3 regions of the Desulfofundulus salinus genome follow, and region 2 is predicted to be linked to each of the others. Evidence: riboswitches for the same ligand, from Rfam matches in the RefSeq annotation. Region 2 holds a riboswitch; each other region holds the start of a gene.
The links. Region 2 has a riboswitch for cobalamin ahead of cobU (bifunctional adenosylcobinamide kinase/adenosylcobinamide-phosphate guanylyltransferase). Riboswitches for the same ligand answer to the same signal wherever they lie in the genome.
Positions count from the first base shown of each region.

Region 1: linked by a shared signal. The riboswitch ahead of cbiD (cobalt-precorrin-5B (C(1))-methyltransferase CbiD) and the one ahead of cobU (bifunctional adenosylcobinamide kinase/adenosylcobinamide-phosphate guanylyltransferase) in region 2 are both predicted to bind cobalamin.
Region 3: linked by a shared signal. The riboswitch ahead of thiC (phosphomethylpyrimidine synthase ThiC) and the one ahead of cobU (bifunctional adenosylcobinamide kinase/adenosylcobinamide-phosphate guanylyltransferase) in region 2 are both predicted to bind cobalamin.

Region 1 covers NZ_RBWE01000001.1:1,820,114-1,830,662, forward strand. Annotated here, with positions in the region: gene D7024_RS09280 (DnaD domain-containing protein) at 1-180, shown strand, start outside; gene D7024_RS09285 (ATP-binding protein) at 200-940, shown strand; cobalamin riboswitch at 944-1,230, shown strand; gene cbiD (cobalt-precorrin-5B (C(1))-methyltransferase CbiD) at 1,357-2,460, shown strand; gene cbiE (precorrin-6y C5,15-methyltransferase (decarboxylating) subunit CbiE) at 2,442-3,104, shown strand; gene cbiT (precorrin-6Y C5,15-methyltransferase (decarboxylating) subunit CbiT) at 3,130-3,666, shown strand; gene cobI (precorrin-2 C(20)-methyltransferase) at 3,650-4,366, shown strand; gene cobM (precorrin-4 C(11)-methyltransferase) at 4,383-5,138, shown strand; gene D7024_RS09315 (cobalt-precorrin 5A hydrolase) at 5,135-6,217, shown strand; gene cobJ (precorrin-3B C(17)-methyltransferase) at 6,190-6,912, shown strand; gene cobK (precorrin-6A reductase) at 6,909-7,676, shown strand; gene D7024_RS09330 (sirohydrochlorin chelatase) at 7,679-8,065, shown strand; gene D7024_RS09335 (precorrin-8X methylmutase) at 8,049-8,669, shown strand; gene D7024_RS09340 (cell wall hydrolase) at 8,762-9,451, shown strand; gene D7024_RS09345 (Asp23/Gls24 family envelope stress response protein) at 9,466-10,302, opposite strand; gene D7024_RS09350 (transglycosylase domain-containing protein) at 10,486-10,549, shown strand, end outside.
Region 2 covers NZ_RBWE01000001.1:1,064,022-1,074,570, reverse strand. Annotated here, with positions in the region: gene D7024_RS05580 (cobyrinic acid a,c-diamide synthase CobB) at 1-160, opposite strand, end outside; gene cbiB (adenosylcobinamide-phosphate synthase CbiB) at 175-1,131, opposite strand; gene D7024_RS05570 (cobyric acid synthase) at 1,283-2,854, opposite strand; gene cobU (bifunctional adenosylcobinamide kinase/adenosylcobinamide-phosphate guanylyltransferase) at 2,903-3,505, opposite strand; cobalamin riboswitch at 3,613-3,785, opposite strand; gene D7024_RS05560 (DUF3842 family protein) at 3,831-4,247, opposite strand; gene D7024_RS05555 (translation initiation factor 2) at 4,391-4,681, opposite strand; gene D7024_RS05550 (LL-diaminopimelate aminotransferase) at 4,750-5,916, opposite strand; gene D7024_RS05545 (PHP domain-containing protein) at 5,944-6,774, opposite strand; gene D7024_RS05540 (dipeptidase) at 6,775-7,779, opposite strand; gene D7024_RS05535 (stage V sporulation protein S) at 7,872-8,132, opposite strand; gene D7024_RS05530 (TIGR00282 family metallophosphoesterase) at 8,267-9,046, opposite strand; gene D7024_RS05525 (hypothetical protein) at 9,064-9,582, opposite strand; gene rny (ribonuclease Y) at 9,709-10,549, opposite strand, start outside.
Region 3 covers NZ_RBWE01000001.1:2,555,748-2,566,296, forward strand. Annotated here, with positions in the region: gene D7024_RS12940 (heavy-metal-associated domain-containing protein) at 1-131, opposite strand, end outside; gene D7024_RS12945 (sulfite exporter TauE/SafE family protein) at 254-1,222, opposite strand; gene D7024_RS12950 (MFS transporter) at 1,451-2,587, opposite strand; gene D7024_RS15445 (B12-binding domain-containing radical SAM protein) at 2,742-4,361, opposite strand; gene D7024_RS12960 (DUF2284 domain-containing protein) at 4,486-5,052, opposite strand; gene D7024_RS12965 (methyltransferase) at 5,069-6,085, opposite strand; gene bzaB (B12 lower ligand biosynthesis ThiC-like protein BzaB) at 6,113-7,387, opposite strand; gene thiC (phosphomethylpyrimidine synthase ThiC) at 7,391-8,689, opposite strand; cobalamin riboswitch at 8,798-8,992, opposite strand; gene D7024_RS12980 (fumarylacetoacetate hydrolase family protein) at 9,056-9,814, opposite strand; gene D7024_RS15450 (class I SAM-dependent methyltransferase) at 9,875-10,537, opposite strand.

The DNA of each region.
Region 1 (10,549 bases), 760 kb from region 2:
AAGCATAATTTTAAGTATATCGATAGTATTATTCTGGAATGGAAAAAGAACAACCTGCGTACCGTCGAGGAAATAAACGCCTATGACGCACAATTTAAGAAACGGCGTTCAGGTAAGCAACTTTCCTCCAAGGTGGATGACCGGAAGAAAGCACTTTTGAAAACGCTATACCTCAGTTAATTAGAAAGGATGCCGGCCAGTGAAGGCCTGTCCTGTATGTGAAGATCGGGGTGTGGTGATTAAAAACAATGTAGCAGTTCCCTGCCCGTGTAACAAGCAGAGGGCACTGGTCAACCGTTTTAAAGAAGCAGGGTTACCGGAAGGCTTGCGTTACCACACCTTTGACAAATTTAACTTTAAGTATTACTCGCGATTGCGAGTAGATGCGGAACGCAAGCTGACCTATTATGAGTCGGCCCGGCGTACTTTCCAGGCAGCCCAGGACTTCGTGAATAATTTTAAAAACGACCGGCATATTGACGGTTTGTTGATTACCGGCCCAGTAGGCAGTGGAAAGACATTCCTGGCCGCCTGCATAGCCAACGCCCTGTTGGAAGCAGAAGTGCTCCTACTGTTTGTGGTCGTACCGGACTTGCTGGACCGCCTGCGTTCAACTTATGACCAGAACCGCCAGGGTGGAGATTATTCGGAAAAGGATCTCATGGATGCCGCAAGGGAAGTACCCCTTTTGTTTTTAGACGATCTGGGTGCCCATAATTATACCGAGTGGACCAAAAATAAACTTTATTCGATCTTAAATTACCGCGTCAACCATCGCCTCCCCGTAATCATTACCACCAACATCAGCCTGGAAGATTTGGGCGAATATTTAGGAGAAAGAACCACTTCCCGTATTTGCCAGATGTGCTGGCCTTACCGGTTACCGGTTGAAGATGACATTCGCATGGTCCAGCGCAGGGAAAGGCTCCGGGAAGGTTAAAAACTAAATATATGCGGGGCAGGTCCTCAAAGGGGATAATAGGGAAGACCGGGGAGCAGGTGGATCCTGTTTAAGCCGGCGCGGTCCCGCCACTGTAACCGGGGAGGAACCCGCAAAGTGCCACTGGCCCAGCACTCACTGATGAGCTGCTACATCCGATGGTATGCTTGTTCAGCAGTGAAAATATAACAGCATGGTTTAACCGATGTCACTGGTGAGTGCTGGACCGGGAAGGCGCGGGCATCCAAAGATCCGGGAGCCAGGAGACCTGCCTGCCCCTTTCACTGGAACATGCCCTTTCCTAAAGGGTAAAGCCAGTGGTAGGCCTTTCTATCTTCGCGCGAAAGATAGCAGGCGTAAAGACTCTCCACACGCCCCTACTTTTGCCGGGCGTGTTTTTTTCAGGGGGAAACAAGGTGGCTAAGCCTTTACGTAACGGAATAACGACAGGAGCCTGTGCCGCTGCGGCTGCCCGGGCTGCCACGGAGTTGCTTTTTCACGGCACAAAACCTGCTCAGGTCATTTTGGTCAACCCCATGGGACAGTCCTTAACGGTACCCATCCACCAGGTAGAGGCAATAGCCGGCGGCACCAGGGCGGTGGTGATCAAAGACGGAGGAGATGATCCCGACGTTACCCACGGTCTGCCCGTTGTGGTCGAGGCCCGCCCCGCCCCAGACGGAATTCGCCTTCACGGAGGTCCTGGTGTAGGGCGGGTAACCAAACCGGGGCTGGCGTTGGCCGTAGGCGAGCCCGCCATTAACCCTGTTCCCCGGCAAATGATTAAGGAGGCTGTGGCCGCCGTTCTCCCTCCCGGACGGGGAGTGGAACTAATGATCAGCGTACCCGGGGGAGAATTGATAGCCAGGCGCACCCTGAACCCCCGCCTGGGGATTGTGGGGGGTATATCCATCCTGGGAACTACGGGTATAGTCCGGCCCATGTCCGAGGAAGCGTTTAAGGATTCCCTGCTCCCCCTTCTGGACATGGCCAGGGCGGCAGGCTTCCACCAGGTCGTCCTTACTCCGGGGCACATGGGCGCCCGGATAGCGGTGGAGGGATACGGATTTCCCGCCGAAGCCGTGGTGGAGATGAGCAATTTCGTAGGTTTTATGCTGGAAAGCTGTGTGGAAAAAGGCTTCTCCGGCGTGTTGCTCTGGGGGCACCACGGCAAGCTTTTAAAGGTAGCCGCCGGCATTTTTCATACCCACAGCCGCGTTGCCGACGCCCGGCGGGAAACCCTGGCCAGTCACGTTGCCCTGATGGGTGGTGAACGGGATCTGATCGCAAGCATTATGGAAACCGGCACCATTGAAAGTGTGGTTGAGTTGCTGGCGGAACACAATTTCCTGTCTGTTTACCACCAGCTGGCTTGCCGGGCCAGCCAGCGGGCCATGGAGTACGTCCACCACCGTTTAAAGGTGGGGACAGTCCTTTTGACCCTGGACGGCAAAATCCTCGGTTGGGACCGTCAGGCACAGGAAATCGGGAGGGCGCTGGGATGCCGCGAATTAGGGTAATTGGCGTAGGACCGGGTAACCTGGATTATCTCACCCCTGCCGCCCAAAGAGCTTTGGCCAGCGCCCGGGTACTGGTAGGCGGCCAGCGCCACCTGGTCTATCTGGCCCGAGAGGAACAGAAAACTTTTGTAATTAAAAATAATCTTGCGGCCATGGTGGATTTCATCCGCTCACACCGGGAGGAAGGGGTAGCCGTTTTAGCTTCAGGAGATCCTGGACTGTACGGAATCTTGAATTACCTGCGCCAACATTTTACCCCGGAGGAACTGGAGGTCATCCCCGGAATCAGTTCGGTACAACTGGCCTTTGCCCGCCTGGCCATACCCTGGCATGATGCACTGATCTTGAGTGCCCACGGAAGACCTGCCGGCGACCTGGTTAACCTGATGCGCCACCATGGGAAGGTAGCCCTCCTCACCGGCCCGGGAGCTCCACCCAACCACATCGCCAGCCTGCTCGTGAAGGCGGAAATGGCTGATCGAAAAGTTTTTTGTTGTTGCAACCTGGGTTATCCAGAGGAGGAAATCCTGGAAACCACACCCGGTAAACTGGCCCGCCGGGACTTTTCCGGGCAAAGTTATTGCGTCATGGTGATCATTGATGAAAAAAGCTTGGACATATGTAACCCCGGGGATTCCCGATGACCTGTTTATCCGGGGGAGTGTCCCCATGACCAAAGAAGAAATTCGCGCCGTCACCCTGGCCAAGGCCCGGCTGGCCCCGGGCCAGGTGGTGTGGGATATTGGCAGTGGCACCGGCTCTATTGCTATCGAAGCAGCCCGGCTAATCGGTGACGGCATCGTTTATGCCGTAGAGCAAAAGCCCGCGGCACTGGAGCTGATCCGGGAAAACATGCGTCGCTTTGGCCAGAAGAACATCCAGGTGGTGGACGGCCGTGCCCCTGAGGCACTGCTCCCGCTCCCGCCCCCCCACCGGGTCTTCATCGGCGGCTCGGGCGGCCAGTTAGGGGAGATAGTCCAGTTGCTGGCGGAAAGGCTTGCTCCGGGGGCAAGACTGGTCATCAACGCCCTGACCCTGGAAACACTAACCCGGGCCCTCACTTTGCTAGGCCCTCCCTGGGAAAAAGAGGTGGTGCAGGTTTCCGTAACCCGCACGGTATCCCGGGGCCATTATCATCTGATGCATGCTTTAAACCCTGTGTGGATCATCACTGCCCAAAAGGAGGGGGATGAGGGTGTTGGGTAAGTTTTATGGCATCGGTGTTGGTCCCGGAGATCCGGAGCTGCTTACCCTAAAGGCCTACCGTGTTTTACAGGAAGTGGATGTAGTGTGTGTACCCAAATCGGCCGCCGACCGGGAAAGCCTGGCCCTGTCCATTATCAACAAGGCTATCAAGCGCCAGTTTACAACCCTGGAGTTATCCTTTCCCATGTCCCGGGATCACCAAATACTCGAACAGCACTGGGCCATGGCCGGTGAAAGGGTGGCCCAACTGGTACGAGAGGGGCAAAAGGTAGCCTTTGTCACCATCGGTGACCCGATGTTTTACAGCACCTATGGTTACGTCCGGGCTTACCTGCAAAAAAATTATCCCGACCTGCCCGTAGAAACCATTCCGGGGATCACCGCCATGAGTGCCTGTGCGGCCGCGTTGGAAGAACCACTGGCCATAGGGGAAGAAAGCCTGGTCGTAATACCAGCGGCCTATAACCTAAAGCGCCTGGAAGAGGTGCTGGACAGCTTTGACAACGTAGTGCTCATGAAGGTAAACCGTTATTTCGATCGGGTACTGGAACTCTTACGGGAAAAGGGTTTAACCGAACGGGCCGCCCTGGTGAGCCGCTGCGGTTATCCCGATCAAATGGTAAGCCGGAAGATCACCGATCTGGCCGGACAGAAGCTTGATTACATGTCTATCCTGGTCATCCGCAAGGGAGGCCGTTAACAAGGGGGACGCAGAAGTGATTTACTTTATAGGTGCCGGACCGGGGGATCCCGAATTGATTACCGTTAAGGGAGCAAAATTGCTGCAGGAGGCTGATGTGGTCATTTATGCCGGCTCCCTGGTTAATCCGAAAATACTGGAATATTGCCGCCCCGGAGTAGAGATATACAACAGCGCCACCATGACCCGGGATGAGGTGCTGGCCGTAATGCGCCGGGCACACCAGGAGCAATTAACTGTAGCCCGGGTACATACCGGCGACCCCGCTTTGTACGGGGCCATCCAGGAACAGATGGATGCCCTGGCAGCCCTGGGCATACCTTTTAAGGTTGTGCCGGGAGTGAGCTCCTTTCTAGCTGCTGCAGCCGCCATCCCCCACGAACTGACCCTGCCGGGGGTAACCCAGACCGTGATCCTTACCCGGCTGGAAGGGCGCACCCCGGTACCCGAGCGGGAAAAACTAAGGGAACTGGCCCGCCACAAAAGCACCATGTGCATCTTTCTTTCCGTACACCAGATGAATCAGGTGGTTGAAGAACTGCTTGCCGGAGGTTATACCCCCCAAACCCCGGTGCTGGTAGTGGAAAAGGCCTCCTGGCCCGAGGAACGGTTGTTACGGGGTACGCTGGCCGATATCGTTGATCAAGTCAAGGAAGCGGGCATCACCCGCACCGCCCTGGTGCTGGTGGGAGATGTTTTCAACTCCCCCTACCAGTTGTCGCAGCTCTATGACCCCCAATTCTGCCATGGTTACCGGAGTAGCAGTACATGAACATTGCCGTATTCGCCATTACCAAAAACGGTATTGACCTGGCAGCAAAGGTATCCCGGCATTTACAGCAAGCAGGGCACCAGGTGCGCATGTTCAGGCCCGCCCGTTTCCCGGGGAAGGGGGAACCCTTTACCGGTCCGGTGTCCCGGGTGGTGGCGGAGGAATTCTACCGGTGCCAGGGACTGGTCTTTATCATGGCCCTGGGCATTGTGGTGAGATTGCTTGCTCCCCTGGTCAGGGATAAGCGCTCCGATCCGGCTGTAGTGGTCATGGATGAAAGGGGACAGTTCGTAATCAGCACTCTAAGCGGTCATCTGGGAGGAGCCAATGAGCTGGCCCAACAGCTGGCCGGGGCTCTCCAGGCAGTGCCGGTGATCACCACCGCCACCGATGTACACGGCCTGCCCGCGGTGGACGTCCTGGCCCGCAAATATGACTTGTCCATGGAACCATTCACCGCAGTAAAACAGGTGAATGCCGCCCTGGTAAACGGCGAGACGGTCACCCTTTGCAGCGAACCGCTCCTCCCTCTCACCCAAACCCCGGGCCTCCGGTTAATCCCGTGGGAAGACTTGCCCGCCACCCGGCCGCAAGGGTGGCTGGTGGTAATCACCAACCGCGTGCTGTCGTTGCCCCATGAAAAGACCCTTTTCCTGAGGCCACGGAACCTGGTAGCTGGAATGGGCTGCCGCAGGGAAGCGGCCCCGGAAAGGGTGAGGCAGGCTCTGTTCCACGCCCTGGAGCTTGCCCGGCGCAGCCCCGCCAGCCTGCGGGCACTGGCGACGGTGGACTTGCGGGCACAGGAACGGGGTTTGCAGTTGGTTGCCCGGGAGATGGATATCCCCCTGTTCAGTTTCACGAGAGAACAAATTCGCTCCATTTTTACCCAAAAACCCAGCCTTCATTATTCATCCTTTGTCCAGGAAAAAATAGGAGTTGGTGGTGTATGCGAACCGGTTGCCCTGCTGGCAGCTGCCCCCCAGGCCAAACTGATTCTCCCCAAAACCAGCTGGGAGGGCGTGACGGTAGCCTTAGCCGAGGAAAGCTATGGGTGGTGGGAACGGGGCCGGGAAGTATAGAACATTTAAGTCCAAGGGCATTGAAGGCCCTGCAGGAAGCCGACGTAATTGCCGGGTACAAAACCTATATTGAACTCATTGCCCCCATAGTGGAAGGGAAAGATATCATCAGTACCGGTATGACCCGGGAAGTTGAGCGCTGCCGCGCGGCCATTCAGCGGGCCAGGGAAGGACAGAAAGTAGCCCTGGTATCCAGCGGAGACCCCGGGGTTTACGGTATGGCCGGACTGGCTCTGGAGCTCTTACACCGGGAAAATCTACTCGACCAGGTCGAGGTGGAGATCACCCCCGGCATCACCTCCGCTAACGCTGCAGCCGCTCTTCTGGGCGCACCATTGATGCACGACTTTGTGGTGGTGAGCTTAAGCGACCTCCTGACTCCCTGGGAAGTAATTGAAAAAAGACTGGCCCTGGCCGCCCAGGGAGACTTTGTGGTGGTTTTGTATAACCCGGCCAGCCACAAAAGAACATCCCAAATCAGCCGGGCCAGGGAGCTCCTGCTCCAGCATAAAAAGGCCAGCACGCCAGTGGGGATTGTTCGCAAAGCTTACCGGGACGGGGAAGAGGTGGTGGTTACGGATCTCGAACATATGCTGGACCACCCCATCGATATGTTTAGCATTGTGATCATTGGCAACAACCAGACCCAAAAGATGGGCAACTTTCTGGTTACACCCAGGGGATATGCCTTATGATTCTGGTCTTGAGCGGCACCGCCGACGGACGCCTGATTGTACAGGACCTGGTAGCCAGCGGTTACACCGTGCTGGCCTCGGCAGCTACGCCGTACGGCGGAGAACTGCTGGCCCGGCACGGCGCCGAGATCATTACCGGCCCCCTTACCCTGGACGATATGGTTGCCCTGATAAAAAAACGCCGCATTGAGCTTTTAGTTGATGCCACCCACCCCTACGCCCAGCGGGTCTCGGAAATTGCCCGCCAGGCCTGTGCCCAAACACAAATCCCTTACCTGCGCTACCAGCGGGGGGAAAGCAATTTGCCCCGGCACCCCTTGATCCATTGTACCGCCGGTTATGAGGAAGCAGCTCAACAAGCCGCGCGTTTGGGAAAGGTAATTTTTCTTACCACGGGCAGCAAAACTCTGGATATCTTTTTAACTGCCGCCCGCCGGCATGGATGCCGCCTGGTGGTACGGGTACTCCCCGAACCTGCGGTAATCCAGCGCTGCCGACAGCTGGGACTGAACCCCGCCGATATTGTAGCCATGCAGGGCCCCTTTAGCCTGGAACTGAATCGCGCCCTGTTCAAACAATATGGGGCCGAGGTAGTAGTCACCAAAAACAGCGGGATCGTGGGGGGTACAGATACCAAGATAGCGGCGGCACTGGAACTGACCCTGCCGGTGGTGGTGATTAACCGGCCCCAGGAGCAGGCCGGAGCAATAACCACTCGTGAAGAACTCCTGGAGAAAATCCGTCAAAAGAAAGGATGTTCATGATCATGAAGACGGGTATAATTCTTTTGAGCCACGGCAGTCGCCTCCCGGAAGCCCAGGCTACCCTGCATCTTTTAAAGGAGCTGGTAGCCCAGGAAAGCTCCTATGATCTGGTGGAGGGGGCCTCCTTACAATTCAACCAGCCGGACTTACCGGCAGCTCTGGCTACCATGGCGGCCAGGGGAATGAAGCGGGTTGTAGTTGTACCCCTGTTCCTGTCGCAGGGGGTGCATATGAAAGAGGACATACCGGAAATTCTGGCCAGGGAGAGGACCCGTTATCCGCACATGGATATTGTTATGACCGCTAATATCGGCGCCCACCGCAAATTGGCCGAGATCATCATGGAACGGATCCGGGAGGTAAGTGACCAGCATGCAATTAATTACTGACCCCAGGGCCATTGAGGAGCAGAGCATGCGCATTATTGAGGACCATTTACCCGACCTGGCCATGCTGCCGGCAGGGGAAAGGGCCATTGTCAAGCGAGTGGTGCACACCACCGGCGATCTTTCCTGCGCCCAGTTCATACGTTTTCACCCCCGGGCCGTGGAAAGTGGTTTAAGTGCCCTCAGGGCGGGCAGACCCATCCTCACCGATGTCAACATGGTTCGCAGCGGCTTGATTAAAGATCGCCTGACAGCCCTGGGGGTGGCAGTAGATTGTTTGATTAACCATCCGGAGGTAGTTACCCGCGCCCGGGCCAGGGGAACTACCCGGGCCATGGTAGCCATGGAACTGGGCGCCCCCCAAATAGAAGGGGGTATCATTGCCATTGGCAACGCCCCTACGGCGCTTTTCACCCTGTGCCGGTTGATCTCTACCGGACGGGCCAAACCGGCCCTCGTAGTGGGAACACCCGTGGGTTTCGTGGGCGCGGCCGAATCCAAAGAAGAATTAATATCCCTTGATATTCCTTATATCACCATGACCGGCACCAGAGGGGGCAGCACCATTGCCGCGGCAGTGATTAATGCCCTTTTGCTCATGGCTTAAGCTTTGGAAACTTTCAATGTCAAAAAATGATGCCCGTGTATAATTCCTCCCCGGCCTGTTTAAAATAGTATGTGGCCGGAAAGGAGGACACAATGGGCAGTAAACTAACCAGATATGCTGGCGTGGTTACCTTTTTTCTTGTGTTAACCTGGGTTGCGGCCGGAAAACAGGTAGAAGCCAGCACATCTTGGGGTAGTGGCAGCGACCTGACCCACTACAGATATATGCTTTGCTATACCGTCAGGCCAGGAGATACCCTGTACGATATAGCCAGAGCTTACGATGTACCCCTGACTAAACTGATGGATACCAATAAACTAAAGGACACCATCATCAGGCCTGGTGATGTATTGCTGGTACCGGACCGGGTCAGCGACAACGTCCCGGCAGTACTTTCCCGCGGAGGTATTTCCCGGGAGGATTTGATGCTCCTGGCCAGGTTAATCCACGCCGAAGCCCGGGGGGAAAGCTTCACCGGTCAAGTGGCCGTGGGGGCAGTAATCCTCAACCGGGTAGCCAGTCCAGGCTTTCCCAAAACCATCCGGGAAGTAATTTTTCAGAAAGATAGTAACGTCTTTCAGTTTTCCCCGGTGGAGGACGGCTCCATCTACCTGGAACCGGATGAAACGGCCATTAATGCTGCTCTGGAGGCTCTGGCGGGGCGGGATCCGACCAACGGAGCTTTGTTCTTCTATAACCCCCGTACTGCCACGGACCGCTGGATCCGTACCCTGCCGGTGGTCACTCGCATCGGTAACCATGTGTTCGCTACCAAAGCCTAAAAAAGAGCCGGCCGTTAGACCGGCTCTTTCCCCCGTGGGAAAGACAACTCCCGCACCAGGATGTTTACGGACTTGACCACCAGGCCGGTCATCTCCTCCACCCGCCTTTTCACCGCCTCCTGGATTTCCCGACCCACCTGGTTTAACACGGAACCATAGTGTAAAACTGGGTGCACCTCAATAACTACCCCGTCCACATTCCTCTGTACGGTCACCCGCCCGGCACTTTTTACTCCCGGCACTTCTTCCGCAGCCCGGGATACAATAGCCACCAGAGCGCTGGTGGTAATGGTCAGTTTACCATAATAGGTAAAGGTAGGACGCACCACCGATTGTTCCAACCAGCTGCGCTTACCCTGCGGACCTTTACGACCCAGAAAAATCCTTAAGGAATCGGCAAATATATCCGGAAATCTTTTTTTGACCTCCACCGTGGGGGCGGGAATGACATGTTTACTGTACCGGACGCGCATGGTCAGGGCCTGACGGATTTCCCGGGGAGAAGCTATTTCTTCAATGGAAATGACCCGGGAAACCGGGGGCAGGTCCAACCGGGCGGTAATTTTTTCCACCATCCCCACCGAAGTGCCCAGGATTAAAACCCGGGACGGTTTTACCTTTTCCAACACCGCCCGGGCCTGCCGGGCGTGCTCTTCGTCCATGAAAAGGGCAGCCTTAATGGCTCCAATACGGGTTGACTGTCGTTTTGCCGATATACCCCCAAGAATTCGATTGCCTTTAATCAAAAGACCGTCGTCAATGATCAATTCCGCGCCACATTCATGAGCGGTAGCAATGGCCCGGAAACTCTTCCCGGTACCGCTGGGACCTACCAGGGCGTAAACTTCCACGTTGTTCCCTCCAAAATAACGTGAAAAGGACATTTCTACGTACATAGACCACTTTCCTTTTTTTCAGAGTCAAATTAGCAGTAGATGCGCCAGGTTAAAATGGGATAAAATACTATATCAATTGGAAGTATCTCCATTTTTAAAAACAAAAGGCCATGGGGCCTTCCCTGGGAGTGCCTGAGAATGAAAAAAATGCTTTTGCTGCTCCTCATTGTAGCGGGCCTGCTTGCCGGATGTACGAGCCTGG
Region 2 (10,549 bases):
TGGCCGCGGTGTGGTAGCCGGGATCAATATAATCCGGGCCCACCTTGAAAGGCTGGACGGCAAAACCCGCCTGCGTAAAGGCGGCCATCAGGGCCGTGGCCAAAGTGGTTTTACCGGCACCGCTGTGGGTAGCGGCAATTAAAAGGCGCGGTATGTTCAAAGAGTCCTGCCTCCTCATAAAAGTGAGTAAAAAAAGAGTAATTTCACCGCTAAACCGCTAAACACCGCCAGGGCGGCGGTGAGGTAGAGCATGTCCACCGCCTGCCGGATGTGATCTATCTGCGGCGGGTGGCCGGATTCGTTTAAGTAGGCCCGAAAGGAAACCTCCCCGCCATAATAGTTCAGCCCCCCCAGGCATATCCCCAGGGCACCGGCCATGGCCGCCTCGGGAATGCCGCTGTTGGGGCTGGGATGACGCCGGGCATCTTTTCTTATGGCCTGCCAGGCCTCCCCAGCCCTGCGTCCGGAAAGCCAGGCTGCCGCCACCAGCAACAGCCCCGCCCAGCGTGCAGGCAAAAAATTGGCCACATCGTCCAGGCGGGCCGAGGCCCAGCCCAGATCCCGGTACAGGTCGTTACGGTAGCCCACCATGGAATCAAGGGTATTCACCGCCCGGTAGGCCATGGCCAGGGGCGCTCCGCCAATCAGGGCATAAAAGAGGGGGGACACAAAACCATCGACAATGTTTTCGGCCACTGTTTCCACCGTAGCCCGGGCCACTTCCCGGGCATCCATGCGGTCCGTATCCCTGCCAACTATAAAGCCTACCCGCCGGCGGGCCAGGTCCAGTTCGCCCCGGGACAGGGGACGCAGCACATCCCGGGCCGCCCCGGCCAGCCCCCGGACGGCAAAGGTGGTGGAAATCAGCCAGACCTCCAGTCCCAGGGCCAGCCAGGGATGCACAAGGGCAGCCAGGCTGACCAAAAGGTACGTGGCCAGGTAACTGCTCCCCACCACCACGGCCGCCAGGACCACCCCGGCAACCCGCAGGGAAAGGGGACTTTTAGCTACCCGGCGGAAAATTTTTTCTAATCCGGCAATGATTTTACCGATAATCACTACCGGGTGGGGAAACCAGTGGGGATCTCCCACCAGCAGGTCCACAAGGTAAGCAGCCACTACTCCGAGCATGTCCCGTTACCTGGCACAAATCCAAACGCCCAGGCCTGTCGCCCCTTTCCGTGCATTCTCGTCTGAGTTATCCCCACTTTCCAACTACCCTGTTTTGGCTCCCGCTCGCTCCGGTGAGCCTCGCGGGCCAAACTCATTCTTGTAGAGAATTTCATACCGCCCCGGCCATGGGGCCCCTGGTCTTGGGTCCCGGCAAACCGAGGAGCTGGTAAATTATGCCCATATCCAGGCTTCCCCGCACTACCGCAGCCAGCCGGTCATAATCCCGTTGTCGCTGCTCCAGGTGGCTGGTACCTCCCTGCTCCAGGGGAGCCAGCCCCTTTTTCAATCTCAAAGCGTTAAGCAACTGCCGGCGAAATCCATCGTCGTCAAACAGGCCGTGGATATAGGTTCCAAAGACCAGTCCCCGTTCATCCTGTGCCCCATCCGGGCAATCCACCGCTTCCCCGGAACGCCGGTGGATGTGAAAGGCCGGTACGGCCCCGGGCCCCAGTTGGGTGCGTCCCATGTGAATCTCGTAACCCACTACCCTTTGTCCCCGGGCCAGCGATAAAAGGGGGCCTCTGCCGGTAACTGTGGCCTCCACCTGGGTGGTCACCTTTTCCGGCTCAAAGGCGGTGCTGATATCCAGCAACCCCAGCCCTTCTATTCTGGGAATGCTGGACTCGGTGTGATAGGGATCGGCCAGCTCTTTGCCCAGCATCTGGAAGCCACCGCAAATACCGATTACCGGTACTCCTTCCCGGGCCAACCGGCATATTTCGCCGGCCAGGCCTGATCGCTTTAAAGAAACCAGATCCTCAATGGTATTTTTGCTTCCGGGAAGGATGATCAGATCTGGCCGTCCCAAAGGAGTTCCTTTCCCAATATAACGCAAATTTACATCGGGCTCGTCCTCCAGGGGATCAAAATCAGTAAAATTGGAAATATGGGGCAGGTGAATGACGGCAATTTCCACTTCCCGCCTGGAAGGTGTCCGACTTCTGCGCAGGCTTTCCTCAGAAACCGTATCCTCTTCCTGCACCCGGAAGCCTTCAAAGTAGGGAACTACCCCCACCACCGGTATGCCTGTTTTTGCTTCCAGGAAGTCCACCGCCGGCTGGAAAAGTTTTAAATCCCCGCGAAACTTATTGATAATGATCCCCGCCACCCGCCGCCGATCCTCTTCCGGAAGCAATTCCAGCGTGCCAACCACCGCGGCCAGGGCGCCACCCTTGTCTATATCGGCGGTAAGAAGCACCGGGGCCTCCGCCAGCCGGGCCACCCGCATGTTCACAATTTCCGTAGCCTGGAGGTTGACCTCTGCCGGGCTTCCGGCACCCTCTATGGCCACAATCTCATAACGGCGGCGCAGCCGATCAAGGGCCTGGCATATAATTTCCCATGCCTTTTGGGCATAGCCGTTATGATATTCCCGGGCGGAATGGTTTCCTACCGGCCGGCCCAGGACAATCACCTGGGAGGAGGCCTGTCCCGTGGGCTTGAGCAAAATGGGGTTCATGTCCACATGCGGCTCTACCCCGGCAGCCTCGGCCTGCACCACCTGAGCCCGGCCCATTTCACCCCCATCCCGGGTTACAAAAGAGTTCAGGGCCATGTTCTGGGACTTAAACGGAGCCACACGGTAGCCATCCTGGTAAAAGATGCGACAAAGGGCGGCCACCAGGACACTTTTGCCCACGTGTGAAGCGGTTCCCTGCACCATAATGGTCCTGGCCAGCATGAAAGACCCTCCTTTTTGAGTATCCGTACTAAATAAAACAAGGATGCTTCAAAGCCCCTCGGTCGTAAAGAAACCCCGGCGCGCGGCGCGGTTTTTAACCGCCAGGGACTTTACTTCTACCGGCAGACCGGCCACCACCAGGTAAACCTCCTCCGCCTCTTGAGCCAGGAGCTGGTTTACCCGCCCCGCCACATCGCGAAACGAACGGCCAAGGGCATTGTCCGGTACCAGGCCCAATCCTACCTCATTGGCTACCATAATTACCCGGGCCGGCGAAGCGGCCGCAGTCCTGCCCAATTGCCGGGCCTGTTCCAGGATGAAACTTTCTTTATCTTCCGCCGTACCGCCGGAGGCGGGCAGACTTTCGTCCAGCAAGAGATTGGTCACCCACATGGTCAAACAGTCAATTAAAAGGACGTCTGCCTTTCTTTCGTATTCCCTGATAACCCTTTCCAGCTGGTGCGTTTCTTCTACAGCAAGCCAGCCGGCAGGGCGGCGCCGGCGGTGATTAACGATCCGGCGGACCATTTCGTCGTCGCCGGCGGCTGCCGTAGCGACATAAACAACCCTTGAACCGGAAGAAGCGGCCAGTTCTTCGGCAAAATTGCTCTTGCCACTCCTGGCTCCGCCAAGAACAAGCACCAGAGCCATAACAACACCCCTTAAAACAAAAACCCCAGCCTTCGAAAGACCGGGGAAACTTGTGCCAGGCCAGTCCCTAGCCCCGAACATACGCCAAGCCCCTTTTCTCACGAAGGGGTCAAAGGCACCCGCAGGCAGGTATCCTGGCTCCCGGATCATCACCTGCCCTACGCCTTCCCTGGCGGTGGCATTGCAGGGCTGCTTCCCGGTTACAGTGGCGGAGACCGCTCAGGAGTTTCACCTGATTCCCTATTCTCCCCGTTGGGGCACCTGCGGGCCAGGAAAATTATTTTGTTGGCTAATTCGCTATTTTAAAAGAAAATCCTCTTCACAGTTAAAATTTTTCTACGTATTCTTTTACGCGCTGGATCAATTCTTCGATCAGATGGGGCAGGGGTTCGGCACGCAATCCCACCAGTTCCACAGATCCCCGCACCAGGGGCAACAAAATTTTTTTTGCCGGGCTCGCGGCGAGGGCCGCGGCCATGGCCGGTGTTAACTCCCCCATCATGGCGTGGGGGAAAAGAATGCTTACCGGACCCACGATCAGGTCTACCCGGGGCGCATTGTAGATTACCGCATTTTCGCCGGTGGCTCCCTCGTTAGCACCGGCCCGGAGCATCACCGAAGTAGCCAGGGCATTGGTTCCCAGGGCCAAAATATCCACATCCTCGGGCAATTCCCGGCGCAACCTTTCCATGATATGCTTGCCAATACCGCCACCCTGCCCGTCCACTACAGCAATACGCATAATATTCGCTCCTAAACCTTTAGTTTTAAACACAACTTAAACGGGGCTTGTCCCCGCTTACACCGGTGCTTCACGTAAGATGTACACCCCGGCCCGCTGCGGACCGGATCCCGCCGGCGCTGCGAAGGCGGTATGAAACCGGTTTAACCGCCGCGAGAATCCGGTTGCCTCGCTTCAACAGAATCCCGGGACAGGTAATCCTTAAGTCTCGATTCCAGCTCTAGGATTTGTAAATTTTTTTGTAAAAGGGACCGGGCGTAACGGTAATTAGCCCGGTGCAGCCGCTTATTCTCCTTTTCCAGCTGGGCCAGAAAGGAGGATTTTTCCTTCTCCATCCGTTCAATTAAATTCATCAACACCCGGCGGCTTAAACGGAGCTGTTCCACCTTTTCCTCCAGTTCCTGGATCCGCCGTTGCATTTCAAGCACATCCATCGATCCACCACCCCAGGCAGCAGGTCTGGTTTTAGTATATGCTGCTCCTGGTGGCAATAGACGAAGGGCTACCGGAAGGAAAATGCCCTGCCAATGCGTTCCACGGCCTCGGCCAGCAACTCCTCTTCCTGGACCAGGGCCATGCGCACATAGCCCTCCCCCATGGCTCCAAAGGCCAGCCCGGGAATGACCAGCACCCCTGCCCGCTCCAGCAAGTCCAGGGCAAACTGCCGCGAGGAAGTATATCCCGCCGGCAGGGGAGCCCAGACAAACATGGAGGCGTTGGGTTTGGGCATATGCCAGCCATAACGGGCCAGTCCGTCCACCAGCACATCCCGCCGGCGCTGGTAAGTGCGAGCCGTCTCTTCCACGCAATCCTGGGGTCCTTCCAGGGCCGCAATGCCCGCCTCCTGAACCGCCCGGAATACACCGTAGTCAATGTTGGACTTGATGCGGGCCAGGGCGGCCAGCACATCCCGGTTGCCCACGGCAAAGCCTATCCGGCAGCCGGCCATATTGTAGGTCTTGGACAGGGAATAGAACTCAATACCCACCTCTTTGGCACCGGGAACTTCCAGAAAACTCATGGGTTTAAAGCCGTCGTAAGCCAGCTCGGCATAGGCCACGTCATGGCAAACCAGGATATCATAATGGCGAGCAAAATCGACCACCTGTTCAAAAAATTCGCGGTTGGCCGAAACGGCCACCGGGTTGTTGGGGTAGTTGAGCCACATTAACCTGGCCTTGCGGGCCACCTCCCCGGGGATGACCGACAAATCGGGCAGAAAATTGTTTTCGGCCAGAAGGGGCATGGGGTAAATTTCCCCGCCGGCTAAGAGAATACTGCAGGCATAAATGGGGTAACCCGGATCGGGGACCAGGGCCACATCCCCCGGGTTAATATAAGCCAGGGCGATGTGGGCCAGACCGTCCTGGGAACCCATTAATACCAGCACTTCATGATCCGGATCCAGTTCCACCCCAAAGCGCCGCCGGTACCAGCGGGCCAACGCCTGGTGGAGGGCCGGCAGACCTTCCAGGGGATAACGGTAGTTAACTGGATTATCAATTGCCCGGTGCAGGGCGGCAATGATGTGGGGGGCCGGGGGACGATCCGGGCTGCCCACACCCAGATTAATCACCTTCACTCCCCGGGCCTCTACCTGTTTCTTATAATGTTCCATCTCGTTAAAAATGGCCGATTCCAAACCTTTAATGCGCTGAGCTACTTCCATGTCCCCACCTCGTTTTTGACAACAAGTTTAAGCTCCCGGGCCTTGCCGGGCCAGTTCCTGTAATATAGATATTACTTCATCCGGTGCCGTGGCCGCCCCCAGGCGGTTATACTCACGATGGTCCGAACCGTGGTAGTCAGAGCCCCCGGTGGCCACCAGGCGGTAACGCCGGCAGAGTCTCTTGTAATGCCACACCATCTCTTCTGAATGGGCCGGGTAAAACACTTCGAGACCCTGTAACCCTTCAGCAACCAGCCGGGGGATGAGGTGATCGCAACGGACCAAGCCCGGATGGGCCAGCACCGCTATTCCGCCCGCCCGGCGAAGCAGGTGCACCGCCTCCCGGGGGGTATACTTGTACCTGGGCACATAGGCCACCCGGTCCTTGCCGATGTACTTCTCAAAAGCTTCCCCCACCGTGGCCACGGCCCCCACCTGAACCAGTGCCCGGGCTACATGGGGGCGCCCCACCGCCCCTTCCCCCGCCAGCTCCAGCACCTGTTCCACCTCCACCGGTATTCCCAGGCAACGGAGCCGTTCCACCATCTTCACCACCCGTTCCACCCGTGCCTGGCGAAAAAGGGCAAGCCGGGCCAGCAGTTCAGAATGATCAATCTGAAAAAGATAGCCCAGGATATGTATTTCGTGGCCATCTTCCTCCGTACTCAGCTCCACTCCAGGCAAAACCGGAAAAGAAAGCCTTGTGCCCGCGTCCAGGGCGGGAAGAAGGCCATCAACGTTATCGTGATCGGTGATGGCCAGGGCAGAAAGACCTGCCCTGCGGGCCTTTTCCACAACCTTTCCGGGAGCGTCGGTACCATCGGAAGCGGTGGTATGTACGTGCAGGTCACAGGGCAATTATTTCACCTCATTCGATGCTGCTGGCGGTTGTTCCTGCTTGGGCAAAACCTGATGCAATACCCTCAAGAAGTTACCCCCCAGGATGGCAGAAATCTCTTCGGCCCGGTATCCCCGTTGCCACAGGGCCCGGGTTAAGGAGGGCAGATGGGAGACGTCTTCCAGTCCCGGGGTAACATTTTTAATACCGTCAAAGTCGGAACCTATCCCCACACAGCCCACCCCGCCCAGGGCAACCATGTGATCCACATGATCCAGCAGTTTGTCCAGCGAGGGCTCCGAGGGATGGACGAATTCGGGACAAAAGCACAGCCCTATTACTCCACCGCGGGCGGCCAGGGCACGGATCTGGTCGTCGCTCAAGTTGCGGCGGTGATTGCAAACATGCCTGGTGTTGGCGTGGGAGGCAATCACGGGCCGGGTGGATACTTCCAGCACATCCCAGAAACCGGCCTCGGATAAATGGGAGACATCCACCAGCATCCCCAGCCGGTTCATTTCCCGCACCACCTCCCGGCCGAAACGGGTTAAACCACCCCGGGTTTCCTCTTCGGCCACCCCGTCGGCCAGTTCGTTGCGCCCGTTCCACGTCAGGGTGAGGCTTCTCACCCCCAGGCGGTAAAACATGCGCAGCACCTCGAGACGACCCCCCAGGGCCTCCCCACCCTCTATGGCCAGCAGGGCACCGATTTTACCTGAAGCCCGGGCCGCCGCAATATCGTCAAAACAGGTAACCAGCATTAATTCTTCCCGGTTGGCCTCAAGTTCACTATAAAACCTGTCGAGAAGTGCCATGGCCCTGACAACGGCCCGCTCCCGGTGGACCGGGGCAATAAAGGCGGCAAAAAACAGCACATCTACGCCTCCCCGGCGCAAACGGCCTAAATCCACATGCCCGCCCTTTCCCTCCTCCGATAAATGACGGTTTTGAATCTCCATAGCCGTGAGCACATCACAATGGGCATCTACCACCAGGCTGTGGTGGTGCAGGGATGACCAGTCCACCCGTCCATTCACTCCCATAAGCGAACTAAAAAACCTGTTTATTCGTCGACGGAATAAACAGGCCGCCTGCAAAAAATTTACTATTTCAATTTTTATCTGGGCTCTACTATTAATTTGATGGCTGTTCTTTCTTCCCCGTCAATGATAATATCGGTGAAGGCAGGTATGCAGATCAGGTCCATTCCATGGGGCGCTACGAATCCTCGGGCAATGGCTACCGCTTTTACGGCCTGGTTAAGGGCACCGGCACCGATGGCCTGTATTTCCGCACAGCCACGCTCACGGAGAACCCCGGCCAGGGCTCCAGCGACAGAATTTGGGTTGGACTTTGCTGAAACTTTTAATACTTCCATGCGCCAAAGACCTCCTTCTTCTGTGGAAATATTTTTCCGGCACCTGCTGCAGTTCATAAATTATATATTCGCTAAGGTCAAAAAAATTCCTTTTTTATGACGCACCCTTTCGGAATCTTTTTTCTAACTTCTGATTATTCGTAATTTTGTATCCTCCTGATTTCCCGCGCTTCACCGGTTTCATCATCAATGTCAATGACCACCGCATTGAACTGGTAGGGCCCGGAGGCTACCTCAAAGCGGCGGGGCAACTGGGTGAGAAACTTGCTCAGCACCAGCTCCTTTTTAACGCCAATCACCGAATCCCGGGGACCGGTCATGCCCACATCGGTAATGTAAGCCGTGCCACCGGGTAAAATGCGTTCATCGGCCGTCTGGACGTGGGTATGGGTACCGCAAACTGCCGATACCCGTCCGGCCAGATACCAGCCCATAGCCATTTTTTCCGAGGTAGCTTCGGCATGAAAATCCACCAGGATCACCCTGGTTACCCCCCCCAGCTGGGCGAGCAACTGGTCTGCCTTACGGAAGGGACAATCAAGTTCGGACATAAAAACGCGTCCGGCCAGGTTTAAAACGGCTATCTTTCCATTACGCCCGGTCTCATATACGTAAAAACCCGCCCCCGGTACCCCGGGAGGATAATTGGCCGGGCGCAAGATCCTTTTTTCCTGTTCGATAAGGTCGAAGATTTCCTTGTGATCCCAAACGTGATTGCCCATGGTGATGACATCAATGCCGCTGGCCAGAAGTTCCCTGGCCACTTCCCGGGTAATGCCGTTACCTCCGGCGGCATTTTCACCGTTGGCCACAATAAAATCGATGTCCAGTTCCCGCTGCAGCCCGGGCAGGTTTTCTTTTAAAGCCCGCCTGCCGGGGCGGCCTACAATATCGCCGATGAAAAGCAAACGCACTGGAGGTTTCCCCCTGGTCACTTGTTAAAAACCAGTACGCGACCGTCCTCACGAAAGGCAAAAAGATGCTTGTCTTCGGCTGCAGCGCGCATGCTGTCAAGCATGTGTTCAATAATTTCTTCCTGGATCAGCAGATCCTCTTCAAAGAGGGAATCATTGGCTTCGGCAACCAGGTTATCGTTCAGAAGCTGGCGCAAAAGCTGTACGATAAGGGCTATTTCTTCCTGAACCAGGGTTTCCACATCACGCTGAACCTCAATCATGGTCAGGTGGTCGCAGATTTGATGGTCGATGAGGCTAACCCGGGTCTGTTTGCCTTCCAGCATGCTGAAAACCTCTATACTATCAAGCAGCTTTTCTTTTACTGCTGCTATCTCCCGGCGATTAAGGACCCGGGAAGCAATGAAGGTAAACTTCAAAACCTGCCTGCCGGGATCAAAATTAATGGTGGCCACCTCGGGGTAACGCACCAGGATGGAAATTAACAATCCCACACTATCTGTAACGTCTTCCCTGCCCGTAACCAAAAAATTCACCTTCCTTTTATCCCTCATACCAGCAATACGTTTAAATTCGGTTTTATCGGGCGAGTTCCTGCCTCTTTCCGGAGGTAGTTCAAAAAAAAATTTATTCCATGGAAGGGAAATGACCCCTGTACGGGGTCATTTCGCGTAATCCACCACCCGGGTTTCCCGTATAATGGTCACCTTAATCTGACCCGGATAGTCCAGTTCTTTTTCGATTTTCTTGGCAATTTCCCGACCCAGGCGGACGGCTCCCAGGTCATCAACCTTATCTGGCTTAACCATAATCCTGATCTCCCGCCCTGCCTGGATGGCATAGCATTTTTCCACACCCTCAAAGGAGCCGGCGATCTCTTCCAGCTTCTGTAGCCTCTTGATATAGGCCTCTAAGGTTTCCCGCCGGGCTCCCGGTCGGGCCGCCGATATGGCATCGGCCGCCTGTACCAGCACCGCAGTAATGGTCTGGGCTTCCTGATCCCCATGGTGGGCGGCAATGGCGTTGATTACCTCGGGATGCTCGCGGTACTTTTTGGCCAGCTCCACGCCAATGGATACGTGGGGACCCTCTACCTCGTGGTCCACCGCCTTGCCGATGTCGTGCAACAAACCGGCCCGTTTGGCTATTTGTGCGTCCACGCCCAGTTCAGCGGCCATCAGTCCGGCCAGGTGAGCCACTTCAATGGAGTGTTTGAGGACGTTTTGCCCGTAGCTGGTACGGAATTTTAAACGTCCTAAAAGGGTGATTAGCTCGGGATGCAAACCGTGCACCCCGGTTTCGAAGGTGGCCTGTTCCCCGGCCTCGCGAATTTGGGCTTCCACTTCCTTGCGGGCCTTCTCAACCATTTCTTCAATCCGGGCGGGGTGAATGCGCCCGTCAACGATGAGCTTTTCCAGGGCAATACGGGCAATTTCCCGCCGGATGGGATCAAACCCCGATAGAATTACTGCTTCCGGAGTGTCGTCGATAATTAAATCGATC
Region 3 (10,549 bases), 1.5 Mb from region 2:
GCGGTGCCGGCTGTACCATCCACGCAAACCCAGCTGACACCGTTGATGTTTTCCAGTACTCTTTTCACTTCCATTCTATCATCCTCAGAACGGATTCCCTCGATGCGCAGGATCAAATTCTCACTGCCCACCACCACTATCCCCCTTTAAGATTGCAGCCGAAGAGTACTTAAAAACGGGCCAGGCCCATCCATTTCTGAGCTCATGTTAACATGACGGCTTCTACTTTTCAATGAAAAATGGGCGACATTTTCTAAATGAAATACTGCAGTATGTAACTCACTGCCAGGAAGGTGACCAGAGAACCCAGGATTCCCCGGATCAACCGGTCGGGCAGGTATTTTTGGAGGTAAGCCCCAAAATAGGTGCCCAGAAAGCCGCCCACGCCAAAGAGCGCCCCCAAAAGCCAGTCGGGTGACACGCCGGCCTGTGCTCCAACTGTGGTAAGGGACAGGAGGTGGTAAATGATAACTCCGGCAATGGAGGTGAGAAAAGTGCCGGCCAGTGCGGCCCCCGCTACGGTATAAACGGGCAGGCCGAGAACGGAGACCACAAAGGGAGCAATGATGGCCCCCCCACCGATGCCGTAGATACCGCCGATCAAACCGACCACCAGGGCCAGGGTAAAAACAACCGGAGTGCTGAAGGAAAAGGTTTCCCCCCAGAAATCATATTCAATTTTGCGCAGGGATACCGAGCGGGTTTTGACCACCGCCTCCGGGGGCAGGCCCGCAGCAATGCGTCCTGCCGATTCGCCTTTGATCTGCTGCACCCGCTCGCGGAACTTCTTTTCCAGGTTCTGGGTCTTTTCTTTGCTCTTCAGGTAACGGCCGGTGGTTTCGTATAACAACCGCACGCCCAGGTAGAGCAAAACCAGGCCCACAAAGAGTTTAAAGGCCTTCGGGTCGGGCAGGTACCGGATGCGGATCCAGGCGCCCACGAAAACTCCCGGCAGTGTAGCGATAACCACCACCCAGGTCAGGGGCCAGGCCATGCGCCCCTCCCTTATGTAACGGGCCAGCCCCCCGGGGATGGCCACAATGTTGTAGATCAGGTTGGTGGGACTGACGGCTGGAGTGGTAAACCCCAGCACGCTCACCATAAAAGGCAGGAGCAAAAAGGCTCCGGACACGCCGGCCGACGCCGTAACGGAAGAAACCAGAAAGGACACCAGTGGAGGGACGAGGGGGAAGACATCTACTCCGGACACGGGGAAATGCATAAGAAAACCTCCTTATTATAGATTCCACCATCGTAATTCAGGGTGGCACATTCTCGCGAGCAGGCCTGTACTCCATCTCAACGGACAACTGCAGGCAGCTTCCCTTAAAACCTGTGTTCATTCACCAATAGGCCTGCGCAAAAGCCCCGGCATGAAGGAGTGCGAAAGGGAGCTCGTGACATTATTCACACACACCTCCATATTACTGGATAATCACGGGCGGGGCAATCACGCCGAATGCCCGGGTACTTCCCGGGCCGCGGGCACGGCCACCAGAAGGCCGGCCACCCCCAGCCCGGCGGCGAAAAGCATCACCCCCCGGTATCCCCACAGCTCGGCAATCAACCCGCCCAGGAAGGGGCCCACGGCGCCGCAGAGGTTTAAAGTAGACTGGAAAATGCCGCTGGCGGTACCCCTTTCTTCCCCGCTCCGCAGGACAATAAGCAGGGCGCCCACATAAAGGCAGGACCAGGCCACCCCCAGGAGGGCCTGCACCGCAAACAGGGCCGGCCGCGCAGTGACAAAGGCATAGGCCGTAAAGACTCCGATGGAGAGTAATTGACCAAAGGCAAATACTTTATTTTCGTTAAACCGTTCTAAAAAGCGCATGACTATAAACTGCACGGTAAAATTAGTTCCCCAAAGAAGGCCTATCCAAAACCTGTTTATGCCCAGGGAAGAGAAGTACAGAGGCAGGATGATCCAGACAGCCGTAGCCCCCAGGTGGCGCAAGAATACGGCCAAGTAGATCTGGAAATTCCGGCGCACCACCAGCCAGAGTTTGGGCTGAATCCTCCTCCTTTTAACAGCTGCTTCGTGGAAGGTAAAGGAAAGGATAAATGCGGCCAGGCAGCAAATAAAACTGGTGATAAAGAGCAGGTGGAATTCCTTCAACAGCGCCGCCCCCAGAGCGCCGAAGATCCAGCCCAGGGAGCCGTAAGAGCTATATTTGCCCATATCGGCGCCGGACTCAAAGGCGTAAGCAATCAAGGCCGCGGTGGCTATTCCCAGGGACAGGCCCACGGCCGAACGCACCACGATCAGAACGAAAAGATTTTGAACCAACAACTGGGCGGCAAAGGCCATACCGCTGGCGGCTAACCCCAGGCGCACAAATAAAAGCCTTCCCAAAGAGTCGGACTTCCAGCCGCAAATCAGGGAAGAAAAGAGAAAGGCCGCCCCGTAAGATGCCCCCACCACGCCGATTTGCCAGTCCCTCGCCCCCAGCTGGGCTCCCAGCAGGGGGATGAAGATAAGGGAGCCCTGCACGGCAAAGTTGAGCAAAAAATTAACCAGGCTGATGAACAGGATATGGGGCGTCCTTTGAATGGCTATATTTGTTTCAGGTTCCGGGTATGTACCCAAAAAGCATGCCTTCTTTCTGAGATGAAAAACCTTCCCGTAAATTTATTATATAATTAATTTAACTCTCTTCCGTCAATTAGTCCATAGAACATATGACCCTGCCGGTGCCGCCACCGGCGGCAACCGGAGAAAAAGCTGCCTTCCGGCAGCTTTGCTAAGAGTTCCTCATGATCTCCTCTATTTCCGTATGTCCCGCCGCGACAAAGCCGGCCACCGTACCCAGGTTCAGTTCTCCCCTGCCGGCGGCATCCAGAAGGCGGGAAAGGAAGTCCTGCAGGAAAAGATTCAACCGCCGGAAAATTTCCTGCCGCTGGACATGGGCCGGGATGGAACGGTTGCCGCCACCGGCAGTAAGACCTTCACCCAAACCGCTGCGGCCCTCATCGCCCACTCTCCCGCAGCAGCTCACCTTCGGCCCCCTGGCAGTGTACAGGTCCTCGCCTCCGGTTATCTCCAGCACCAGCCGGCACACCCGGCCCATAACCCGGGCCACCGCCTCCGCCCGGGGGTCTACGATGGTGTACTCCCCCTCGTGGGCGGTGAAACCAACCGGCCTTAACTGCCCCCGGGCCAGCAGCTGGTTGTAGGCCGGGGTTCCCCGCAGGACGACCTGGCGGTGAAAAAACAGGTGGGCGGTGGTGGAGGGGCAGTCCAGCAGTTCCATGCGCTGCAGAAAGTCCAGGTTCTCCCGGATTTCTTCCAGCGTGGTACCGGGATCGAAATTAATAAAACCCAGGGAGATGTTCAGGCCCAGCCGGCGCAGGATAGTAATGGCCCTTTCATTCTGGGCCACGGTGGTGCCCTTTTGAAAACGGTCCAGGGCGCTCTGGGCGCCGCTTTCCACCCCCAGGAACACATCCCGCAACCCGGCCTCCACCAGTCCGGCAAACACCTCCTCATCCACATCGGAGGACCGGCATTCCAGGCCAAAGACCAGGGGGAAGTCCCGCTGCTTCAAAAGCCGGGCCAGTTCCAGGGCGCGCTGCCGCCCCCTTTCCCCGGGGCCGAAAAAGTTGGCGTCGGCAAAGTAAAAGGAAGGGTTGCCGGTGGCCCTGTATACCTCATCAATTTCAGCCACGATATTTTCCGGGCTGCGCCCCCGCCAGACCGTTCCGGGTCCGTAAAAGGAATTGAGGTAGCAGAAAGTGCAGCGGCCAAAACAGCCGCGGCTGCCCAGGATGTAGTTGTGCATGTTGCGCCGGGCGGCCAGCTCCGGAGAAGGCCGCAGGGGGAAAGGCAGGGCATCCAGGTCGGCGATGGCACAGCGCGGGGAGTTTTGCACCGGGCCCCCTTCACCGTTCACGGCCAGCCCTACAGTGTCTTGCCAGAACCCTTTGTCCAGGCCTGCCAGGCGGCGGGCCAGATCCGTGAGGGTGAGCTCCGGTTCGCCCAGAACCACCGAATCCACAAAGGGCAACTGCCGCAACAGCGGTTCCCAGGCAAAGGTGGGGTAGTGGCCGTAGAGATTGAGGTGGATGTGGGGTTTCTCCCGCTTGATCTCCTGCAGCATGGTCATTATTTCCGCCGTCCGTCCCCACAGGAATTTTAAGTGCACACCCAGCAAATCAAAGTCTTCGGCCAGCAGCTGCTCCCTGGTTGCCTCCACGTCCAGCCCGGCCAGGTCTGCATCCATAACGGCTACGTCCAATCCGGCCTGCTTTAAACAGGCCCCGGCGTAACCGGTGAGCAGGCAGGCCGACAGGGGGGCGTTGACCACCAGGTCATCGGTATAGGGATCGGTCAGCAGGGGTGGGTTAAGGAGCAAAACCCGCATGGCAGCTCACCTCTCCGGGAAGTAATGTTATAAGGTAATGTTCAGCAGCTATTTTCACCCACGGTTCTTTGGTACGGGTGACAGCTGTGTCTCGTCGCTGTCTTTACAGTTAACAGGGCGGTTTTTATTCCAGAAGCACCAGCCCCACCCGGGGACAGGGTTCTCCCGGTTCCCGGGCCGGGGTTAGATTCAGGCCGTTGTTACGTGCCGTCTGGAACACATCTATACCGCAGGCCTCCAGGGAAGGGCGGGCCTCCCCGGGACGGCGGCACGCCCCCCCGGTATTGCACTCCTCACACAGGCCGCACGGCCCCGCCCCCAGCCCGAAAGCCCTGTAATAACCGGCCCGGAAGGCAAGGTGCTCCAGGTGGGCGGCCAGGTAGCGCACCAGCCAGGATGTCGGGGCCAGAAAGAGAAGGCCCGTACGGTAACAGTCCAGCACTTTTTCCGTCTCCCCGGGCCGGGGGCTGAAGGGAGGGCAGGTAAGGCTCCTGCCGTAGCCGGGGCAGCCGTACTGGCATTTCCAGCGCACCCAGGGGGCCACGGTGACCGTTTTGACATCTATTACCCTGGTTTCCGTTGTTCCGGCTTCCCGGGCCACCCGGCAAAGATGCTCCACCAGATCATCCAGGGCCACGGCTTCAACCGGCCCGGCAACGGGCCCGCCCCTGTTGTTAAAAGTTCCTGTCAAGGACTCTTCCTCCTTTCTATTTGTCATTCCATTTTCTCCCTTTTAACAACCCGCTGCCTGCGGTCAGGGGGTGGTAAGTCACATCCTCAAAACCGGCGTCCTCCAGCCAGCTGCCCATTTCCTGAACGCCGTACACCCGGCCGGTAAGGGTGCCCACCAGCATGTTCAGGTCAAAGAGGGCGGCTTCCAGGGAGGGCTTTTCAGCCAGGACGTAATCGTGGATCACCACCTGCCCGCCCGGGCGCAGGGCCCGGAAGACCCGGTCCATGATTTGTCGGTTGGTGGCAGCGTCATAAATGTGCACCACATTGGAGGCCAGCACCAGGTCGTAAACCCCTTCACCCAGTTCGTCCCTGGTGAAATCCCCGGCACATAGCTCCACCCGCTCCATCATCCCCGCCGCTTCTATCAATTCCCGGGTGATCTTCAGGGTGGGGGCCAGGTCCAGGATGGTGGCCCGTGCCCGGGGCTCTTTCTTCAACAGAGCAACGGTATACACCCCGGGCCCGCCGCCCAAATCCAGTATGCGTTCACAACCGCTTAAATCCAGGGCGGCAGCCAGCTGATCCGCCTTGAGCCGGGCCTGGTCCCCCATGGCCAGGATGTAGTCCCGCAGGCGCTCTTCATAGTTCGCCCGTTCCACGGCCTCAAAACCCACCGGGCGGCCGGTGCGCACGGCCTCGCCCAGCCGGGACCAACCCTCGGCCAGGTTGGCAAAGTGGTGCACCGCATGGCCCAGGCAGGCATCCCTTCCCCGTACCAGGTGGCGGCCGGCCAGGGGAGCGTTGCGGTAAAACTCGCCCTCCCTTTCCACTAACCCCAGGCCCTCCAGGGCAACCAGCAGGCGGGCGGTGGCTTCCGGGTGGGTGCCCAGGGCCGCGGCCACCCGGGCGGGAGTCTGGGCGCCCCGGGCCAGGACGTCAAAAAGGCCCAGGTCCACGGCAGCAAAAAGCACATGGGCCGCCCAGTGTCCGCGGCAGATGTCCATTATATACCAGCCATTTGAGGAAGATCGCGCATCTCTTTTAAACATTTACCTGCCACCTCAAGGATGGTGGGATCACTGCTGAAAATACTCCGACACCAGCCGCAGAGCGCATTCGTCGCCGCAGGCGCTGCACAGTTCCTCTTTTCCTTTCTCAAGGTAACAGCGCACCAGGGCCGGGTCGATGGCCAGGCCGGCCACGGCCTCCCGGTCCAGGGAAGCCCGGGTCCGGGCCATTTTTAAATCCCACTCCCAGGCCCCCTTGACGCCCTTGGCAATGTCGGCGACATGGGCGGCAATGCGGGCAGCCATCACCCCAACCCGCACATCTTCTTCCGTGGGCAGGCCCAGGTGCTCCGCCGGGGTGACGTAGCAGATGAAGTCCGCCCCGGAAGCCCCGGCCAGGGCGCCGCCGATGGCCGCGGTGATATGATCGTACCCCGGGGCCACATCAATGGCCAGGGTGCCCAGGACAAAATACGGGGCCTGGTGGCAGAGCTGCTTCTGCAGGAGCATGGTGGTTTCCACATGGTGTATGGGCACGTGCCCCGGCCCCTCCACCATCACCTGCACCCCCTTTTCCCTGGCCCGGGCCACCAGTTCCCCGGCCACCAGCAGGCCCTGAATCTGGGCGCCGTCCAGGGAATCGGCAATGCACCCGGGGCGGATGGCATCGCCCAGACTCAAGGTGACGTCGTACTCCCGCAGGATGTCCAGCACCCGGTCGAACTCCTCGTAGAGGGGATTTTCCTTCCTGTTGTGCAGCATCCAGCCGGTGAGGAAGGCGCCGCCCCGGCTCACGATGTCCGTCACCCGTCCGGTTTTCTGCAGGCGCTCGACCACTTCAAAATTCAGGGCACAGTGAATGGCCATAAAATCAATGCCCGCGGCGGCCTGCTTTTCTATGGCTTCAAACATGTCCTCCGGAGTCATGGCCACAATGCCGCCCCTCTTCTCGATGGCCTCAATGCCCGCCTGGTAGATGGGCACGCTTCCCACGGGAACCGTGGCCCTTTCCAGGCTAACGCGGCGCATGCCGTCGATATCCCCCCCGGTGGAGAGGTCCATAATGGCATCGGCCCCGGCGGAAATGGCCACCTCGATCTTGCGGGCCTCCATTTCCGGGTCGTCCCGGTCGCTGGAGGTGCCGATGAGGGCATTCACCTTGGTCCGCAGGCCCCGACCGATGGCGCAGGGCCGGATTCCTTTCCGCAACCTGTTCTTCGGGATGACGATGGTACCGGCGGCCACCCCGGCCCGGATAAATTCCGGATCCACTCCCTCCCGCCGGGCCACCTCCTCCATCTCCGGCGTGACGCGGCCTTCCCTGGCCGCCAACAACTGGGTCATAACCTAACACACCCCCTGCTCTTTGCCCAGGTATTCCCCTACCACCTGCATGGCGCAGTACCTGCCGCACATGGCACATGCCCGGTGAGAACCGTGGCTGCGCTCCCGGCGAAGGGCACCGGCCCGGCGGGAATCTAGGGCCAGTTCGATTTGCCTGTCCCAGTCCAGGGCCTTGCGTGCCCGGGACATTTCCAGGTCCCACTGCGCCGCCCGGGGCTCCCTGGCCACGTCGGCTGCATGGGCGGCAATGCGGGCGGCAATGACCCCTTCCCGCACCTGCTCCACACCGGGCAGTCCCAGGTGCTCCGCGGCAGTGACATAACAGAGAAACTCCGCCCCGGCCCAGGCCGAAAGCGCCCCGCCGATGGCCGCCGTAATATGGTCGTATCCCGGAGCGATATCCGTAACCACCGGGCCGAAGACAAAATAGGGCGCGCCGTGGCAGAGCTGCTTTTCCAGCTGCACGGTGGCCTTCAGGTGCCCCAGGGGGACGTGCCCCGGCCCTTTGACCATCACCTGCACCTGCTGCTTCCGGGCCCGGGCCACCAGTTCCCCCAGCACCACCAGCTCCTGCACCTGGGCCGCGTCCAGGGAGTCGGCCAGGCAGCCTGGACGCCACCCATCGGCCAGGCTCAAGGTAACATCGTAGCGGCGGCAGATCTCCAGCAGCCGGTCGAAATGCTCGTAAAGGGGATTCTCCTGCTGGTTGTAAATCATCCAGCCCATTAAGTGGCTGCCCCCATGACTGACCAGGTAATCGACGCGGCGGTGCTTTCTGGCCGCCCGCAGGGTCTGCCAGGTGGTGGCGCAGTGCAGGGCCAGAAAATCCACCCCGTCGGCGGCCTGCCGCTCGATAACTTCGAACATTTCGTCCACCTTCATTTTTACCGCCGCCCCGTACTTCTCCCGGGCCTCGGCAAGGGCCTGGTACACGGGCAGGGTACCCACGGGCGTGGTCGTTGCCGCCAGCACGGCCCGCCGGGCACCGTCAATATCCCCGCACACACTCAAATCCATAATGGCATCAGTGCCGGCTTCCACGGCCGCCCGTACTTTAGCGACCTCGCCCTCGATGGTGTCCCCTTCCGCCGCCAGGCCCACACTGGCGCTTACCTTCACGGCAAAGCCCGTTCCGATGCCCACGGGATCGATGTTCTTTCTCGCGCGGTTGCGGGGTATGACGATGGTGCCTTGAGCCACTCCCCGGCGAACGAACTCCGGATCCACCCCCTCCCGCCCGGCCACCCTTTTCATTTCCGGGGTAATCTCACCGGCCAGGGCCCTGGCCATTTGCGTTGGCATTTCGCGACACCTCCGTTTGGTTAAAATAAAAAGTCCCCAGCCAAAACTTTACCTGGCTGAGGACTTTACCATCATCCTCCGCGCACGGCCGCCCTTTCGCGCGAGAGCAGCCATTCTCTCAAACAGGCAGGTCTCCTGGCTAACGGATCATCGCTTTTTATCCCGGCCTTCCCGGCCAAACCCCAGTGACCGGGATAAGCTCCCCGACTACAGTGGCGGGACCGCGCCGTTTCCGGGTGGTATGCCACCCGTCCGGACTTCCCTATTCTCCCCCTGCGGGGCACCTGTTTGACTATTCAGTTATTGTTTATATGGGATTCTACCACACCGGCCCGGCAACGTCAAGCAAAATTTGGAACGGTTATTTTATTTTTTGACTACCGGGTTGGCCAGCCGGCCGATGCCGGATATAACCACCTCTACCGTGTCCCCCGGCTGCACCGGCCCCACCCCTGCAGGCGTACCGGTAAGGATGATATCCCCGGGCAAAAGGGTCATGATGCGGGAGATAAAACTGACCAGCCGGTATACCGGAAAGATCAACTGGGACGTGGAGGAATGCTGTTTTCGCTCCCCGTTGAGGTAGAGCGAAACTTCCCTGTCTCCCGGGTCGACGCCGGTGACGATGTAGGGACCCAGGGGCAGGAAGGTGTCAAACGACTTGGCCCGGGTCCACTGCCCGTCCTTTTTCTGGAGGTCCCGGGCGGTAACGTCGTTGGCACAGGTATAGCCCAGTATGTACCCGGCCGCTTCTTCCTCCCGCACCTGCCGCGCCTTTTTCCCGATCACCACCGCCAGTTCGGCCTCGTAGTCCACCTGATGGCTCATGGCCGGGTAAACAATGGGTTCCCCGGGGCCGATCACGGCGGTGGACGGCTTCAGGAACAGGACCGGCTCATCCGGCAGGGCCATACCCAGCTCCAGGGCGTGGTCCCGGTAATTGAGCCCCACACACACCGCCTTGGTGGGCAGGCAGGGAGCCAGCAGGTCCAGCTCCGGCAGGGCGAACTGCCGCCCGGATACCGGTTCCAAAGATTGAAAGGGATCGGCCACCGGTAAAACCGTGTCACCTTCAACTATGCCGTAGAAAATTTCTCCCCTGTGATGAAAACGACCAATACGCATAAAAAAACACCCCTGCTACAGTTGATGAGATTTTGATGCTTTATTATTTTACCATACTTTTTACACATTTGGGGGTGAATACAGGGGCTTTTGCGCCCGGATGAAGGCGCTGACCAGGGCACCTTCATAGAGGGCCAGCTGCTGTTTCATTTCCTCCGGCAAAGTTCCTTCCGGGAAGTCCGATGGGCTGAAGACCCGGATTACCTCTATGGATACCCCGGTGAAACCGGCCGCTTCCAGCAGGCGGCGGTACTCTTCTTCCGTCGGGGCGCCGGCCACGCAGCCCGCCCACAGCTCGACATCTTGCCGCAGCCCGTGGGGTACCTCACGACGCCACACCATGTCGGAAACGGCCAGGCGCCCGCCGGGTTTGAGCACCCGGAAGGCTTCCCGGAGCACCCTGCTTTTGTCCGCGGCCAGATTGATCACACAGTTGGAGATGACCACGTCCACATGATTGTCGGCCTGCGCCTCTTCCAGGGTGTTGGCGGCAAACAATTCCTCCATGATGCCGTCCAGCACTTCCAGGCTGGTCATCTCCCGGACTTCCTGCTGCAGGCCGGCGGATGCATCACCGAACCTCCTCCTGAGGTATTTGCAGATGGCGTCCTGTTTTGCTTCAACCTTGCCCCTGGCCTCGCCTTCGGCCCTGCCTTTAATTAACCCGCGCATCTCTGCCTGCTGCTGCATCTCTTCAAGGGCTATTTCCAGGTTCGTAATCATCTTTTCCACCCG